DNA from 3 places in the Pseudomonas khavaziana genome. Region 2 is predicted to be linked to each of the others. Evidence: riboswitches for the same ligand, from Rfam matches in the RefSeq annotation. Region 2 holds a riboswitch; each other region holds the start of a gene.

Region 1 (4,061 bases), 300 kb from region 2:
TAAGTTTGCACAAAATCATCCATGTGCCCAGGCTGTGGGTCTTTGCCCAGCAGCTTGTCATCAAACGCAGTGCCTGGCGCTTTCATCGAGCGCAGGGCGGTGCCCTTGATCTTTTTGGTAAACAGCCCTTTGCCAATCAGCCAATCAGCCTCCTCGGCGGTTTGCTTCAACGCATACTGCTTGATCAGTGAGCCGAACACGTCGGACAGCGACTCGTTCAACGCGCCGGACTGGTTGAAGTACATCAGCTTGGCCTCATCCTCGGTAACGCCATGGGCCAACTCATGGCCAATCACGTCGAGCGCCACGGTGAAGCGATTGAACAGTTGCTGGTCACCGTCGCCGAAGACCATCTGGCTCGAATTCCAGAACGCGTTGTTATAGTCCTGGCCGAAGTGCACCGTGGCGTCCAGGGCCATGCCGGCATCGTCGATGGAGTTGCGGTCGAACACCTGGTCAAAAAAATCGAAGGTGGCGCCCAGGCCGTCATAGGCTTCGTCCACCGCGGCATCGCCACTGGCCGGTTGCCCTTCGCCGCGGATCAGCTTGCCAGGCAGGCTGTCGGTGTTTTCAGCGCTGTAGATCGAGCGCTGTTTCTCGGCTCCCATGGCCAACGCCATGCGGGCTGGGCCCTTGGCGGGTACAGCGACCATGCGCAACGAGCGGAACGTGCTGTCCTTGGCGCGAGTGCGTAATGCGACTTCCCGTTGGGCTTTATCCCCGTGGCGGGCGATCTGGTCGAGCATGTAGGGTGGGATCAGACAGAAAATCGGGTTGCGCGGCTGGCGAACACACATAAGCTGGCTCCTTTTTGGCGTGTGATGAACGTCCGGGTAGCGGTTTCAGGATAGCCCTGTGTTCGCCACCTGGGCCAAATTGTCATGAGTTTGTGTTGCAGTGGTGTTTATCCGAGGCCCATAAGGAACATGCCCATGCCCGCCCGCACAGCCAAAATCGACCTTTCCCACCGCCCCAGGCTTGCTGACCTGCGCCCATTGGTCGCGCTCAGCCCCACCCTGCTGGAAGCCAGAACCGCGACGCCGCGCGTCACCGCGGCCACGGACCTCAAAAACCGCGCTGGCTATGCCGACGACTTCCTCAACGACTTCGTGGTGCCATGGCCCACGGTTGACCAGCCACTGGCGGGCGACGTGCAACCCAAGCGCCTGGACTACACGCATTTCTCCATCACTATGTCGCGCTCCCGACGACTGGCGCTCTACGTGGGGGTGAATATCGACGGTTCAAAGCATGTGGACATCACGCGCAGCAACGACACTTGGGCCTACGATGGTCGCCTGCCCCTGGATGCGCAGGTAGGTGAAGACCTCTACGCCGGCAATGGCCTGGACCGCGGCCACCTGGTGCGGCGCCAGGACCCCAACTGGGGCGACGAGGCCAACACCGCCAACTTCGACACCTTCCACTTCACCAACTGCTCGCCGCAAATGAGCGGCTTCAACCAGAAGACCTGGCTGGAACTCGAAGACTACATTCTTGACAACACCCAACGCTGGGAAGCCCGGGCCACGGTGTTTACCGGCCCGGTATTCGCCGATGACGACCGACTTTATCGTGGGGTGAAAATCCCCAAGGCGTTCTGGAAAGTCGTGGCTTACCTCAGCGACGACGGCAAACCCTCCGCCAGCGCCTACATGATCGACCAAAGCCGTGAGCTGGGGCAGCTCGACCTGGTGTTCGGCCAGCTTCGCACCTACCAGCGCAGCGTGATCCATATCGAGCAACTGACCGGCATCCGCTTCGCCAACCTGGCCGACTATGACGGGTTCAGCAATGAAGAACGCGCCACAGGAACGCGCATCGAGGCGCTGATTCGCGGCCCCCAAGACATACGACTCTGAGCCATTCCTCTGTAGGAGCGAGCTTGCTCGCGAAGCACCTGAGCGCACCGCGGAGCATCAGGTTCCCCGCGTCATCGTTGACGACCTTCGCGAGCAAGCTCGCTCCTACAGGGCGTGATCGACTACCATACCGCCGCCGGTTCCCGTATGGGACTAACAGGGAATTCGAAACGCCGCCCGCGACGTCAATCGAAACTGCCCCCGCAACTGTAGGTGCCGAGCCTGCTCCCCACTGCCACTGGACCCTGTCCGGGAAGGCGGGAGCAAGGTGACGACGCATCAGTCAGGAGACCTGCCGGCCCAGCAAAACCACTAACCGGCGGGGTGTCCGGGAAGGACATCCTTGCCTGCCTGATCGGCAGCGTTCGAGGCTGTATTTCCGAGCCGTACCGCCCCTGCTGCACTCGGAGATCTCCCCATGCTGCCACGCGTTACCGCCCTGATCGCAGGCTTGGGTGCCTGTGCAATGGCCCAGGCCACGCCCACCCATTACCCGCTGAGCCTGGAAAACTGCGGCAGTACCCTGACCTTCCAGCACGCGCCTGCACGCAGCGTCACCATCGGCCAGGCCGCCACCGAGATGCTCTATGCCTTGGGCGTGGGCGATAAAGTGGTTGGCACTTCGCTGTGGTTCAACAACGTGTTGGCGCAGTACAAGGCACAGGACGCCACCATCGAGCGCCTGGCCAACAACGAGCCGAGCTTCGAAGCGGTGATCGCCAAGCGCCCGCAACTGGTGGCCGCCGAGCTGGAATGGGTGGTGGGGCCCCAAGGCGTGGTCGGCACCCGCGAGCAATTCCATGAGCTGCAGATCCCCACCTACCTGCTGCCCTCGGATTGCGAAGGCAAGGACAACCTGGTGGGTGCCGACGGCACGCGACTGGAGCCGTTCCGCATCGACACGATTTATAAAAGCATCCGCCAACTGGCGCAGATTTTCGACGTCCAGGATCGCGGCCAGCAGCTCAACGATGAACTGCAGGCGCGCCTGGTCAAGTCCATCGCCACCGCGCAAGGCAAAGGCTTGAAGCAAGCCAGCGCGCTGGTGTGGTTCTCCAGTGCCGAAATGGCCAGCGATCCCTATGTGGCCGGGCACAAGGGCATTCCCCAGTTCATGCTGCAAACCCTCGGCCTGCGCAATGTGGTGCAGTCCGATGAAGAATGGCCCGCCGTCGGCTGGGAAACCATCGCCAAGGCCAACCCGACGTTCCTGGTGATCGCACGCATGGATCGGCGCCGCTACCCCGCCGACGACCATGAAAAGAAACTCGCCTTCCTGCGCAGCGACCCGGTGACCCGCAACATGGACGCGGTGAAACACAACCGCATCATCATCCTCGATGCCCTGGCGTTGCAGGCCAGCCTGCGTACCTTCGATGGCCTGGAACAACTGGCCGCCGCCATCGACGGCTATGACCTGCCGAAATGATGCGTACCCTGCTCGCCCTCACACTGCTGTTGCTCGCCCTGCTCGCCGGCGTGGCCATCGGCGAAACGGCCATCTCGCCACAGGTGGTGCTCCAGGTGCTCGCCAACAAACTGTGCGCCGCGGGCTTCGTGCTCGACCCCATCGATGAAGGCGTGGTGTGGAACTATCGCCTGACCCGCGCACTGGTGGCCGCTGCCTGCGGTGCGGGGTTGGCGACCTGTGGCGTGATCCTGCAATCGTTGCTGCGTAACCCGCTGGCTGATCCTTACTTGCTCGGCATCAGCGCCGGCGCGTCGACCGGCGCGGTCCTCGTTGCCTTGATCGGCGTCGGCGGCGGGCTGGTGTCGCTGTCGGCGGGGGCGTTTGCAGGGGCGATGGCGGCGTTTGCGCTGGTGATCCTGCTGGCGCGGGCCAGTGGCTCGTCCAGCGGCACCGGGCAGATCATCCTCGCGGGCATCGCCGGCTCGCAATTGTTCAATGCCTTGACCGCGTTCCTGATCACCAAGTCGGCCAGCTCCGAGCAAGCCCGCGGCATTATGTTCTGGCTGCTGGGCAACCTCAGCGGCGTGCGTTGGCCGTCGGTGTGGCTGGCGGTGCCGGTGGCGATCGTTGGGCTGGCGGTGTGCCTGTGGCATCGTCGCGCATTGGATGCCTTTACTTTCGGCAGCGACTCGGCGGCGTCCCTGGGCATCCCGGTGCGCCGCGTGCAATTTGTGCTGGTGGCCTGCGCTGCGCTGGTGACGGCAGTGATGGTGTCCATCGTTGGCTCC
Region 2 (4,061 bases):
CGGGCAGTCTGCTGCCCTCGGCGAACGTCAGCCCCAGTGAGGCGGTATGAGGGCCTACCGCGTAGTCCGGCGCGATGGCCTTGGCGACCAGATCAGGGTTTTGCGGTGTGACACGCACATCCACATGCTGGCCGTAATAGCTGAAAGGCCAGCCATAAAACCCGCCATCCTTGACTGAGGTGATGTAGTCAGGCACTAGGTCACTGCCGATTTCATCGCGTTCATTGACCGCCGTCCACAGCTTGCCGCTCTGAGGTTCCCAGGCCATGCCGTTAGGGTTGCGCAGGCCGGAGGCGAAAATGCGGTGCTTGCCGGTGGCGCGGTCGACTTCCCAGATTGCGGCGCGGCCCTGCTCTGCCTCCAGGCCGTTTTCACCGACGTTGCTGTTGGAGCCGACGCTTACATACAGCTTGCTGCCATCCTTGCTGGCTACCACGTTTTTCGTCCAGTGGTGGTTCAAAGGCCCGCCCGGTAAGTCCACGACCTTGGTGCCCTGGGCTTTGATCGCGGTTTCACCCGGCTGATAGGGGAAGCGCAGCAACTTATCCGAGTCCGCCACATATAGGTCGTTGCCGACCAGTGTCATGCCAAAGGGCGAATTGAGATTCTCCAGGAACACCGTGCGGGTTTCGGCCACGCCATCGTGATCGACATCGCGCAGCAACGTAATGCGGTTCGGGCTCGGCACGCCGGCACCGGCACGGCCCATGACCTTTTCCATTACCCAGCCGCGCACGCCTTTGGAATCGTCCGGCTTGGGTGGCGCATTGGTCTCGGCCACCAGCACGTCGCCATTGGGCAGCACGTAAAGCCAGCGCGGGTGATCCAGGCCCTCGGCGAACGCGGCAACCTGGGTGCCGGCAGCAGCAGTTGGCTTGGCGCCCTCAGGCCAGCCAATGGCCGGGGCGATATTGACGGTGGGGACCAGAGTCTTGTTCGGTTCCGGCAGCTTGGGCGCGGGCCCGGTACCGTCGGAGACCTGCAAGGTTGAGCTTTCACCGCAGGCGGCGAGGCCGCCGGCGAGCATGATCAGTAAGGCGAGTCGGGTTTTATGCATGGTTTTCTCCTTGATACCTGTAAGGGTAGAGAAGCAGGGTGTACGGATGGTTCAAGTACCAGGCCAGCTTTAATTGACGCTCCACCCCCAACCCACTAACCTTCGCGGCTTGTTCCAGGTGCTCTGTGGCGTGCGCGTCGGCAGAGTGAAACAGGGAAGCCGGTGAGTGAGCGCACTTGTACACAGTGTTGCCGCGATTCCGGCGCTGCCCCCGCAACGGTAAATGAGTCAAGACGGTGCTGTTTGCCACTGTATCGCTCGCGATATGGGAAGGCGCGCCCTCGGCTGCATCGATACGACGCGCCACTCATGAGTCCGGAGACCGGCCTTGAACATTCAACAGCATCACGGTGGGCGATGCTTGGCTGTCTGTTTTGTCTTTTTCCTGCCCGCCGTTTTTTGTCCAGCCCCAACGGAGAGCTGCCATGACCGATTCCCCTGACCGCGACGAACGCCACCTGGCGCGCATGCTGCGCAAAAAAGCCGTGATCGACGAGCGCATCGCCAATTCGCCGAATGAGTGCGGCCTGTTGCTGGTACTGACCGGCAATGGCAAAGGCAAGAGCAGCTCGGCCTTCGGCATGCTGGCCCGCGCCATGGGCCATGGCATGCAGTGCGGCGTGGTGCAGTTCATCAAGGGCCGCAACAGCACCGGCGAAGAGCTGTTCTTTCGGCGCTTTCCCGAGCAGGTGCGTTTCCATGTGATGGGCGAAGGCTTCACCTGGGAAACCCAGGACCGCCAGCGCGACATCGCCGCCGCCGAGGCGGCCTGGGCCGTGTCCCGTGCAATGTTGCAAGACGCCTCTATCGGCCTGGTAGTGTTGGACGAGCTGAACATTGCCCTCAAGCACGGCTACCTGGACCTGGATCAGGTACTCAGCGACCTGCAAGCCCGCCCGCCAATGCAGCATGTGGTGGTCACCGGCCGCGGCGCCAAGCCGGAACTGATTGAAATGGCCGACACGGTCACCGAAATGGGCATGCTCAAGCACGCGTTCCAGGCCGGTATCAAGGCCCAGAAAGGCGTCGAACTTTGAATCAGCCCCGTCATTGCCCGGCCGTATTGATCGCCGCTCCGGCGTCCGGCCAGGGCAAAACCACCGTCACCGCCGCGCTGGCGCGTTTGCATCGCAACCTGGGACGCAAGGTACGCGTGTTCAAATGCGGCCCGGATTTTCTCGACCCGATGATCCACGAGCGCGCCAGCGGGGCGCCGGTGTATCAACTGGACATGTGGATGGTGGGCGAGCAGGAAAGTCGCCGTCTGCTCTGGGAAGCGGCAGGGGAGGCTGACCTGATCCTGATCGAAGGCGTGATGGGTTTGTTCGACGGCACGCCCTCCAGCGCCGACCTGGCGCGGCACTTCGGCGTGCCGGTACTGGGCGTGATCGATGGCACCGCCATGGCCCAGACCTTTGGCGCCCTGGCCCTGGGCCTGGCACGTTATCAACCCGACCTGCCGTTTGCTGGCGTGCTGGCCAACCGTGTCGGTACTTTGCGTCATGCCCAGTTGCTCGAAGGCAGCCTCACCGAGGGCTTGCGCTGGTACGGCGCGTTGTCCCGGGAGACCGGCATCGAACTGCCCAGCCGCCACCTGGGCCTGGTGCAAGCCAGTGAATTGAATGACCTCGATGTGCGCCTGGACGCCGCCGCCCAGGCCCTGGGCAGCAGTTGTGAAGTGGCCCTGCCGCCGCCCGTGACCTTTGCCGCGCCCGCCGTGATCGAGGCCGAGCCGTTGCTCGCCGGCGTGCGCATCGCCGTGGCCCGTGACGAAGCCTTTGCCTTTACCTACGGCGCCAGCCTTGACCTGTTACGGGGGATGGGCGCTGAGCTGAGCTTTTTCTCACCGATCCATGATCGCCAACTGCCGCAAGCTGACAGTCTGTATCTGCCCGGCGGGTATCCGGAATTGCACCACCAGGCCCTGTCGGCCAACATCCCGATGCTGGAGGCCATCCGTGCGCATCACGGCGCCGGTAAACCGCTGCTTGCTGAATGCGGCGGCATGCTCTACCTGCTCGATTCGCTCACCGATGTGCACGGTTCTCGTGCCGAACTGGTGGGCCTGCTGCAGGGCGATGCAGTGATGCAAAAGAAACTTGCAGCCCTGGCTCTGCAAAGCGTCGAACTGCCGGAAGGCGTCCTGCGCGGCCACACCTACCACCATTCCCTGACCAACACCGAATGGGCGCCAATTGCCCGCGGCCTGAGCCCCAACGGTGGGCGCGGTGCCGAAGCGGTGTACCGCCAAGGGCGGATGACCGCGTCCTACGTGCACTTTTATTTCCCGTCGAATCCTGGCGCGGTGGCCGCGTTGTTCGCGCCAGACCTTGAGACCGCTATCGCAGGCAAGCCAGCTCCCACAGTTGACCGAGTTGAAACCCAATCCAATGTGGGAGGGGGCTTGCCCCCGATGAGGCCATGACTGACAACGCCTTCCCCAAGGCCGACCGCGACGCTGTCTACCGCGCCATCGCCGAACGCCGCGACATGCGCCACTTCACTGGCGGCAACGTCGCCCCGCAACTGCTGCAGCGCCTGCTCCAGGCTGCGCACCAGGCGCCCAGCGTCGGCCTGATGCAGCCTTGGCGTTTTATCCGCATCAGCGACCGCACCCTGCGTGGGCAGATTCAACAGTTGGTGGAAGAAGAGCGCGTGCGCACCGCCGAAGCCTTGGGCGAGCGCTCCGATGCGTTCATGAAGCTCAAGGTCGAAGGCATCAACGACTGCGCCGAGGTATTGGTGGCCGCACTGATGGATGATCGCGAGCGCCATATCTTCGGGCGCCGCACCCTGCCGGAAATGGACATGGCGTCTCTATCCTGTGCAATTCAGAACCTATGGCTGGCGGCGCGCGTGGAAGGCTTGGGCATGGGCTGGGTCTCGCTGTTCGAACCCCAGGCCCTGGCCGAGCTGCTGGGCTTGCCGCCCGGTGCCAAGCCCCTGGCGGTGTTATGCCTGGGACCGGTGGCGCAATTCTATCCGGCACCGATGTTGCAGCTTG
Region 3 (4,061 bases), 1.8 Mb from region 2:
TTATGGCTCAAGCGGTGTTCATAACCGGCCAGTTGTTCGGCATTGAAGCACTGCAGCGGTAGACCCAGCAGGTGAGCGAGGGCCAATAAACCGTGCTCATCCTGTTTGCGATCAAGGCTTGCCAGGGCGTTGATACGCTGGGGTTCGATACCGCCCTCGGCGAGGGCGGCGTCAAACAGGCCCAGCAGGGTGTGAACATCACAACCGCGCTGGCACCCCAGGCCGACCACCAGGATCATGCCGGGTATCGATCGTCGTGGTGGCGGCGAAACAGCCAGGCACTGATCAAGCCCAGGGCCAGCCAGAACGCCACGTTGGTCAACTGCGAGGCAATCTTAAATTGTGTCTCGAGAGCCTCCGGGGCCAGCATCGAGTGCACCTGCGGCTGCGGTGCGCCGATCACGTGGGGCACGGCAAGTATCGCCACGCCCAGCACTTTCAACAGCCAGTTGCGGCCGAACACGAGCAGCGCAATACCGGCGGCGGTGGAGGCAGCGGTGCCTATCCACCAGCTCTGGCGCAGCGTCAGGTCAGCCGCAGCCGTGCCCGGCAATTCCGGTGGCAGGCCCAGGGTGGGTGCCAGCACAAAGGTCGCGTAACCCGCCAGGCCCCAGAGCAAGCCCTCAGCGGTGCGGGTCGGTGTACGCAGGGTGTACAGGCCGGCCAGCATCAGCGCAAAACCAACGGCAACCACCAGGTTTCCACCAGTGGTCGACAGCACGCGCTGCCAGCCATCTTCCGGCTCCCAGGCCTCGGCGTCGTGGGTGTGCGCAGCGGCGCCGGCATGCTCATGGGTGACTTCGGTGGTTGCCGGCGGCTTTTCATAGGTCTCCGCCTGTAAAATCAACGGTGCGACCCACAAGCTTTGCAGCAGGGTCAGCAGCAGGGCGGCGAACAAGCCGGTGAACCCTGCGGTTCGGGCAATACGCTTGATCATGTCGGCAGGCCTCAGTGGCAAGGGAACGCGGCGCTGTGGCGGGTATCGTGGGCCGCGTTGTGCACTGCCTCGATATGGGAGAAACCGGCGAAATATACCAGGCACGCGCCAAGGATCGACGCACCGATTGCGGCGCTCAGGCGTTGGCTCAAGGTTGCAGTGCTGCTGGTGGAGTGCGAGGTGCTGGTGGTGATCGACATGGCGCGTCCCTATCAGGTGTCAGAGGTGAAACGAGCGCATGCAAACCACGCGAGCCAGGCACGCAGGGTTCTGAACAGCGCCCGCCCACCGCGGGTTTGTTATCTGATTTTTTCGGGCCGGTCTCCGGGCTTGCGAGGGGCGGCTCTTGGAAGAGTTCCACCTGATAAGCGTCTCCTTCCCATGCACAGCACAGTGGATTTGACGCTTCGCTCGCTTACCGTTGCGGGGGCAGCACCGGACTTGCCATAGGTCTATGGCGCACCGGTTTCCCGTTTCACCCTGTGAAGGGCACCCGAAACAAGATGTGTAGGAGAGCATGCGACGAGCGCTTACGTCAAATGGCGGAATGCGCTCCAGGGGGGCGAGAGAGGTGGCCCTGTACGTGCCCAGAATCTTTATTCACTTGTCGTTAGCTAATGCAGGAGAATATGAACATTTCAAATGTTTCAAAAGGAAGAAAGGTTATTCTTTCTGTTGCCGAAATATAAAAATATATTGTATGGGTGTAACTGGGTTGTTCGGGCTTTTAGTTACTTTTCAATAGGTTGTTGAGGCGGCATGTTCAGTGAACTAGTGCTCCATTCGTATCTTGGTTATTTAGAGTGATGCAGGCGTTGAATCGTTGGGCAAGCTGTCCGGGAACGCTTTTTGCGTTTCTCCCTACTGATGCTCGTGGTTGTGGTTTTGTCTCCCTCAAATAGTCAAAAGTGATGGTGCCTATTGTGCAGATAACCAACAGCGTGCAACGCTTCTATAGCTCTTCCGTAGAGACTCAACAAAACAGCTCTTCCGATCCCACGTTGCGTACATCCGACCCGCATTTGAGGCCAATGCCGGGTCTTGATAAGCCGGTTTTTACCGTGGACCAGATCGCCCAGCACCTCACTCGGAGCGGCCGGAAATGGAATGACAGCAATGGTGATGGTGTCACGCAAGTCTCCTATACATTCGATACCCAGGGGGAAGGGGAAAGAGCGTTCAATGCCACCCAAAAAAGCCAGGCCAGACTGTCCATGCAGTCCTGGGCCGATGTGGCGAACGTGTCTTTTGAAGAGCATACTGGCCGTGGGGAAGGGCACCTGGCTTTTTCCAACAGTGAGGAGCCCCGGGTTGCATTCGCCCAATTGCCAGGCGCAGACGGTAAAGTCCTCATCAATCCCCGTTATGGCACGAATGCGGCCCCTGCACTTAACAATCATGGCCGATATACGCTTACCCATGAAATAGGGCATGGGCTGGGCCTTTTGCATCCTGCGGACTATGACAATAGCGGCGATTCCACCTACCCCAGTTACTATCGCGACGCCGTCTATGCCCAGGATACGCGTGGTCATACTGTCATGAGCTACTTCGATGCCAACTTAAGTGGTCAGAACCATAAGGGAAAGTACTCTGCTGCACCATTGATGGGTGACATTGCTGCTGCCCAGCGGGTATATGGTGCCAATTATAGGACACGTAATTCAGACACCACCTACGGTTTTAACTCCAATTCGGGTCGAGACTATTATCAACTCGATCATCCCAGGAATACGGCATTATTCTGCGTGTGGGACGGTGGAGGTAACGACACGTTGGATTTTTCCAAATATCGCCAAAACCAGACCGTCAATCTCAACGCTGAATCCTATTCCGATGTTGGAGGCTTGCGGGGGAATGTTTCTATTGCCAAAGGCGTTACGGTTGAAAACGCAATCGGCGGTTATGGTCATGATGCGATCATCGGGAACGATGCGGACAATGTGCTCAAGGGCGCAGCGGGCGCCGATTGGCTGAGGGGGGCAGGGGGGGCGGATACCTTTGCTTATGACCACGGCAGCGATTCCACGTTGGAAAACCCTGACCTGATCATGGATTTTGTGAGTGGCACCGACAAAATCGACATTTCGGCCTTGTTGAAAAACGCCGGTATTGGCGCGTTGACGTTTGTAAGGCGGCTATCGGGTGAATCTGGTCAAGCTGTTCTGAGTTACAACCGCCACACCAATCAGTCGAGGTTGGCTATCGATCTGACGGGTAACGGCCGTTTTGACTTTTTTCTCAAAAGCCACGGTCCGATAAATACACCCGACATCATTAGTGATGTTCCGGTTAAGTGGGCCTATTCCTAGTGTCCGACGCGGGGTTTTTCTTTTGAACTCGCGGGAATAGGACTTTCACATCATCTGCATATCTCAGGCTTGGGCGCCATTATAGCGCCCTATTTGGTGTGTTTAAATGCGTTGGGTCAGCTCAAACGCGCGCCTCATTTCCTATTGATGAAGCGGTGATGAAATCGCTTCAGTAATGAAATGCATAGCGCATTTCAAACTCGACATAGGCAGGATCTAGTTTTGCTATTACATGCCTGAAGTTCGTCTTGTCGGCCCTCGAGTCATGGTGGCCTGGAACACCTAAGAAACCAACGCCGATATCTACTCTTTTCCATAATTCTGAACGTTCGATAAGCGCATCGGCACTTCCGATAGTTGCCACGCTATAACTTTTTTCGCTTGGGCGCTTCCCGGCGGCTTGCTCCAGTTCTTTAAAATTCAGATACGTGTCACCACCGCTGATTTCATCGAAGTTTTCAAGAACCACTTTAAGCAGGTCGTAGTCCGATAGAGCTTTATAGTCAACTGACGCAGGCTTGAGATCTTCCAGGCTTATTCCGTCATTTTTACCTCTAATTTTATCAAAGAGTCCGCTCTCTAATATATTTCCGGCTAACTCCATCTGCCTCGGGGTGTGCGGCGGAGTTGCCGCCGATCGTCCCTGGTGTATCGCTAGCAGGTAGTCGCGAGTGATGAGTCCGCTATACGGGCTCTTTAAAATCTCAAAATCTTGCTTGACTTCTCTTATACGATCTATTGGCGGCATTTGGTCTATTGGGGGGCGTGCAGGAACGCTAGGTCGATTATTGGGAGTGTCAGGCTTTACTGGA

The links. A riboswitch is a leader RNA that binds a small molecule or an ion and turns the genes downstream of it on or off. The one in region 2 is predicted to bind cobalamin.
Region 1: linked by a shared signal. The riboswitch ahead of QYQ93_RS19550 (ABC transporter substrate-binding protein) and the one ahead of cobO (cob(I)yrinic acid a,c-diamide adenosyltransferase) in region 2 are both predicted to bind cobalamin.
Region 3: linked by a shared signal. The riboswitch ahead of QYQ93_RS13030 (CbtB domain-containing protein) and the one ahead of cobO (cob(I)yrinic acid a,c-diamide adenosyltransferase) in region 2 are both predicted to bind cobalamin.

Annotation. Positions count from the first base shown of each region.
Region 1 is NZ_CP129946.1:4,410,467-4,414,527, forward strand. Features, by position in the region: gene QYQ93_RS19540 (M4 family metallopeptidase) at 1-797, opposite strand, end outside; gene QYQ93_RS19545 (DNA/RNA non-specific endonuclease) at 933-1,862, shown strand; cobalamin riboswitch at 1,983-2,176, shown strand; gene QYQ93_RS19550 (ABC transporter substrate-binding protein) at 2,281-3,291, shown strand; gene QYQ93_RS19555 (FecCD family ABC transporter permease) at 3,288-4,061, shown strand, end outside.
Region 2 is NZ_CP129946.1:4,710,888-4,714,948, reverse strand. Features, by position in the region: gene QYQ93_RS20925 (sorbosone dehydrogenase family protein) at 1-1,057, opposite strand, end outside; cobalamin riboswitch at 1,157-1,402, shown strand; gene cobO (cob(I)yrinic acid a,c-diamide adenosyltransferase) at 1,483-2,094, shown strand; gene QYQ93_RS20915 (cobyrinate a,c-diamide synthase) at 2,091-3,482, shown strand; gene bluB (5,6-dimethylbenzimidazole synthase) at 3,479-4,061, shown strand, end outside.
Region 3 is NZ_CP129946.1:2,951,637-2,955,697, forward strand. Features, by position in the region: gene QYQ93_RS13020 (cobalamin biosynthesis protein) at 1-239, opposite strand, end outside; gene QYQ93_RS13025 (CbtA family protein) at 236-937, opposite strand; gene QYQ93_RS13030 (CbtB domain-containing protein) at 949-1,137, opposite strand; cobalamin riboswitch at 1,236-1,449, opposite strand; gene QYQ93_RS13035 (M10 family metallopeptidase C-terminal domain-containing protein) at 1,861-3,249, shown strand; gene QYQ93_RS13040 (hypothetical protein) at 3,419-4,061, opposite strand, start outside.